Regions from separate parts of the Aeromonas sp. AE23HZ002T15 genome, predicted to be linked through region 2. Evidence: predicted binding sites of a transcription regulator. Region 2 holds the regulator's gene; the other holds the start of a gene.
The links. The regulator NrdR, encoded in region 2, represses ribonucleotide reductase genes. The targets are predictions, from matches to a motif close to CACNNTATANNGTG.
Positions count from the first base shown of each region.

Region 1 (2,391 bases), 1.2 Mb from region 2:
TGCGGGCCATCGCGACCCTGGTACGCCCGGGTGGTCAAGTGGTGGTTTCCACCATCAACCGCAACCCCAAGGCCTATCTGATGATGATCCTGGGGGCCGAGTACCTGATGAAGATGGTGCCCAAGGGTACCCACGACCACAAGAAGTTCATCACCCCGGCAGAGCTGTGCCGCATGGGTGAGGAGGCAGGCCTGGTGGTGCAAGACATGAGCGGGGTGCACTACAACCCCCTCACCGGCCACTTCAGGCTCGGCGCCAACGTGGACGTCAACTACATGGTGAGTTTCACACGTCCGGAGCAAGGCTGATGAGCGCCGCCAGCAAGGCCCCCCTGCGCTGCGTGCTGTTCGACCTGGACGGCACCCTGCTCGACACGGCCCCGGATCTCGGCGCCGCCGTCAACCACGTGCTGATAAACGAAGGCTTCGCGCCGCTCTCCGACGAGGTGATCCGCCAGACCACCTCCCACGGGGCGCTGGGGCTGCTGAAGGCAGGTCTTGGGGACGAGCTGCTCGAGGAACTCGGTGCCACGCGCCTTCGCACCGCCCTGCTCGACTACTATGCGGCGAACCTCTGTGTCGGCACCCGCCCCTACGACGGCATGCTGGCGCTGATCGAGTGGCTGGAGGAGAAAGAGCTGCCCTGGGGTATCGTCACCAACAAGCCGGGCTTTCTCACCGAGCCGCTGCTGGCGGCCCTGCCGGCCCTGGCGGGCTGCGGCGTCACCGTCAGCGCCGACACATTGCCGGTGCGCAAGCCCGACCCCGCCCCCATGTATTACGCCTGCGAGCAGCTCGGGGTGGACGCCGCTCACTGCCTCTATGTGGGGGATCATGTGCGCGACATAGAAGCGGGTCGCAATGCGGGCATGCGCACCGCGGTGGCGGGCTGGGGCTATCTGCACGACGACGAGGATCCCGCCGACTGGGGGGCGGATCTGCACTTCGACACCGTGCAGGCCCTGCACCACTGGCTGCGCTACGAGCTGAGCTGAACGGGCCCGGGCATGGGATCCGTTGATGGATGTGGCAGGCACCTTATGCTGCCAGCGGGCGTTCAGAAAGTGCGTCATGCTGCCATCCAACAGCCAAGCAGAGGGAGCCGATATCGGCTCCTTTTTCATGCTCCGAGCGAGGGCGACGGGCGGCAGCGGACAGCTTTTGACCCTTGCTGCGCAAGGGATAACCAGTGCCTATTTGCTAGTAAAACCATCCGATTTTCGCAAGCAAAAAAAGTTATTTTAATTTTCCATCTTCGATCATCGGACTTGCATTTGACGGATCGGACGCATGAAAACCCACTCACTGTGAGCGCCCACTAACTCCGGCCCGAACACCCACAATTTATCCACAGCTATCGGGTTATCCACACGTTGCAATGCGGGGACGACCTCACTATCTTGTAGTTCGAATTCAAAATAACACTATATCTTGTGATTCATCGCGCAGTACGCCCCCACTTTTTACCAAGCCAGGTCCGTGGGGTGCGTGGCGCGATGGTTTTTCGGGAATCAACCGATGCCGGCAGGCATCAACTCATAAGGGTCATCAGCCAATGAACTTGTTTGTGACGAAGCGTAACGGACACAAAGAACCCATCGATCTGGATAAGATTCACCGCGTGCTCGACTGGGCTGCCGAGAAGCTCGACAACGTGTCGGTCTCCCAGGTAGAGCTCAAGTCCCACATCCAGTTCTATGACGGTATCCGTACCGCCGACATCCACGAGACCATCATCAAGGCTGCCGCCGATCTGATCTCCGAACAGAGCCCGGACTACCAGTACATGGCCGCCCGTCTGGCCATCTTCCACCTGCGCAAGAAGGCCTACGGCCAGTTCGAGCCACCCCACCTCTACCAGCACGTCGCCAAGCTGGTGGACATGGGCAAATACGACAAGCACCTGCTGACCGACTACACCCAGGCCGAATTCGAGGAGCTCAACGCGCACCTGGATCACTGGCGCGACATGGACTTCTCCTACGCCGCGGTCAAGCAGCTGGAAGGCAAGTACCTGGTCCAAAACCGCGTCACCGGCGAAATTTACGAGAGCCCGCAGTTCCTCTACATCCTGGTGGCGGCCTGCCTGTTCTCCAAGTACCCGAAAGATACCCGTCTGGACTACATCAAGCGCTTCTACGATGCGGTCTCGACCTTCAAGATCTCCCTGCCCACCCCCATCATGAGCGGTGTGCGCACCCCGACCCGTCAGTTCAGCTCCTGCGTGCTGATCGAGTGCGATGACAGCCTGGATTCCATCAATGCCACCGCCAGCGCCATCGTGCGCTACGTCTCCCAGCGCGCCGGCATCGGCATCAACGCCGGTCGCATCCGTGGTCTGGGCAGCCCCATCCGTGGCGGCGAAGCCTTCCACACCGGTTGCATCCCCTTC
Region 1 is NZ_CM201342.1:278,812-281,202, forward strand. Features, by position in the region: gene ubiG (bifunctional 2-polyprenyl-6-hydroxyphenol methylase/3-demethylubiquinol 3-O-methyltransferase UbiG) at 1-308, shown strand, start outside; gene ACT5M9_RS01235 (HAD family hydrolase) at 308-994, shown strand; gene nrdA (class 1a ribonucleoside-diphosphate reductase subunit alpha) at 1,555-2,391, shown strand, end outside.
Region 1: a site for NrdR is predicted at 1,422-1,435, ahead of nrdA (class 1a ribonucleoside-diphosphate reductase subunit alpha). Genes of this name have one in related genera too.

Region 2 (2,391 bases):
AAGAACTCGGTGCCGAACGATCCGCGTTCCCCCTTCGTCACCTCAGGTGTGCGTCTGGGTACCCCGGCCATCACTCGCCGCGGCTTCAAGGAAGTCGAGAGCAAGCAGCTGGCTGGCTGGATCTGCGACGTGCTGGACAACCACGACAACGACGAAGTGCTGGCCACCGTGCGTGAGAAAGTGCTGGATATCTGCCGTCGTCTGCCGGTTTATGCCTGATAAGCCAGACATTCTGGTATGAGACAATGCCACTCTCGGGTGGCATTGTTGTTTACAGGGCGGCGCCGCCTGGGCGCTGTGCTCAGTCTCAGCCAGTCAAGAGGAGAGGAAGCGCCATGCCTAGCCAGACTGCCCCCAACGATGACGACCTTGTCTCGTCCATCCGCGCCCAGTATCACTTTCGCCCAAGCCCGGAGGGCCTGCTGGCCTGGGACGTACGCAGGTTGATAAGGCTCGGCCGCGGGCTGCCGGTGCGCGTCGTGCCGCTTGGTCAGATAGCGGAGCTCGACAAGGAACACTGGTACGGCCATGGCAGCGTGACACCCACGGTGCGCAGCATAGTGGAGCACTGCCAGCTGATGCTGGCCGCCGATCTCGCCTATCCCATCATCTTGGACAGCGAGGGCCGGGTCATGGATGGCATGCACAGGGTTGGCAAGGCGCTGATGCTGGGGGCGACTCACATAGAGGCGGTGCAGTTCGAGCAGGATCCTGCGCCCGATTACGTGGATTGCGATCCCGATGCCTTGCCCTATGACGACTGATGGCGGTCGTTCTCGTCACAGCCTCAATGCTACCCACGGGTAGCATTGTTTTTTCTGGGCTTTTACCGGTTTTGGGTGGCCGTGTTACACTGGCTGACCAAGCTCCTGCCCCTGGTGGCAGGTGACCCCTTAGATGTCATGAGTTTGCGCCGGAGGTCCGATGCATTGCCCGTTCTGTAGTGCCGTTGATACCAAGGTGATCGATTCCCGGCTGGTGGCGGAAGGCCATCAGGTGCGTCGCCGCCGCGAGTGCCTGCTCTGTCACGAGCGTTTCACCACCTTCGAGATGGCCGAGCTGGTGATGCCGCGCATCATCAAGTCCAACGGCTCCCGCGAGCCCTTCAACGAAGAGAAGCTGCGTGGCGGCATCTTGCGGGCGCTGGAGAAGCGGCCGGTGAGCATGGAAGCCATCGAGAAGGGGGTGAATCACATCAAGTCTCGCCTGCGCGCCACTGGCGAGCGGGAGGTGGCCTCCCAGCTGCTCGGCAACCTGGTGATGGATGAGCTCAAGAGCCTCGACAAGGTGGCCTATATCCGTTTCGCCTCCGTCTATCGCAGCTTTGAGGACATCCGCGAGTTCGGTGAAGAGATCGCCAAGCTGGAGAAGTAACGAGGGCGAGCAAGGCAATATCCGCTTCGCCCCTCTCTACCTCAGGACTTGAGGACATCCGCCTTGTTTGTGACAAGAAGCGGTGAAGGGATCGCCAAGCTGGAGAAATAAGCCAGCCACTCACGAATTGCGTTAGAACCCCTATTTTCTCGCGTTGAACGGGAGCCCAGATGTTTAGTCAAGACGATTATCGATGGATGAACCGGGCCCTCGAGCTGGCCCGCCGCGGTCGCTACACCACGGCCCCGAACCCCTGTGTCGGCGCCGTGCTGGTGAAGGCCGGCGTGGTGGTGGGGGAGGGCTGGCACCAGCGTGCCGGTGAGCCCCATGCGGAGGTCTACGCCCTGCACGCCGCCGGTGAAGAGGCCCGCGGTGCCACCGCCTACGTGACCCTGGAGCCCTGCTCCCACCACGGCCGTACCCCTCCCTGCGCCGAGGCGCTGATCAAGGCCGGGGTGACCCGGGTGGTCGCCGCCATGGTGGATCCCAATCCCCAGGTAGGCGGGCGCGGTCTGCGCATGCTCTCCGAGGCGGGTATCAAGGCGGACTTCGGCCTGCTGAGCGCCGAGGCCGAGGCGCTCAACCCCGGCTTCTTCAAGCGGATGCGCACCGCTTTCCCCCTGGTGACGGTAAAGCTCGGCGCGAGTCTCGATGGTCGCACCGCCATGGCGAGCGGCGAGAGCCAGTGGATCACCGGCCCCTTAGCACGCGCCGACGTGCAGCGCCTGCGGGCCCGTCACGACGCCGTACTGTCGAGCGCCGAGACGGTACTGACCGACGGGGCTTCGCTCAACGTGCGTTGGGACGAGCTGCCTCCCTCGGTCAAGGCGGTCTACCCCAAGGAGGCCCTGCGCCAGCCCCTGCGGGTCGTCATCGACTCCCAGAATCGCTTGACCCCTGATCTGCCCCTGTTCAAGAGCACGGGCCCGGTGCTGCTGGCTCGCCACAAGGTGGACGGGGACTGGCCGGAATGGGTGCAGCAGCTGGAGCTGCCGTTGCTCGACGGCAAGCTGGATC
Region 2 is NZ_CM201342.1:1,472,895-1,475,285, reverse strand. Features, by position in the region: gene glyA (serine hydroxymethyltransferase) at 1-219, shown strand, start outside; gene ACT5M9_RS06720 (ParB N-terminal domain-containing protein) at 336-764, shown strand; gene nrdR (transcriptional regulator NrdR) at 925-1,374, shown strand; gene ribD (bifunctional diaminohydroxyphosphoribosylaminopyrimidine deaminase/5-amino-6-(5-phosphoribosylamino)uracil reductase RibD) at 1,545-2,391, shown strand, end outside.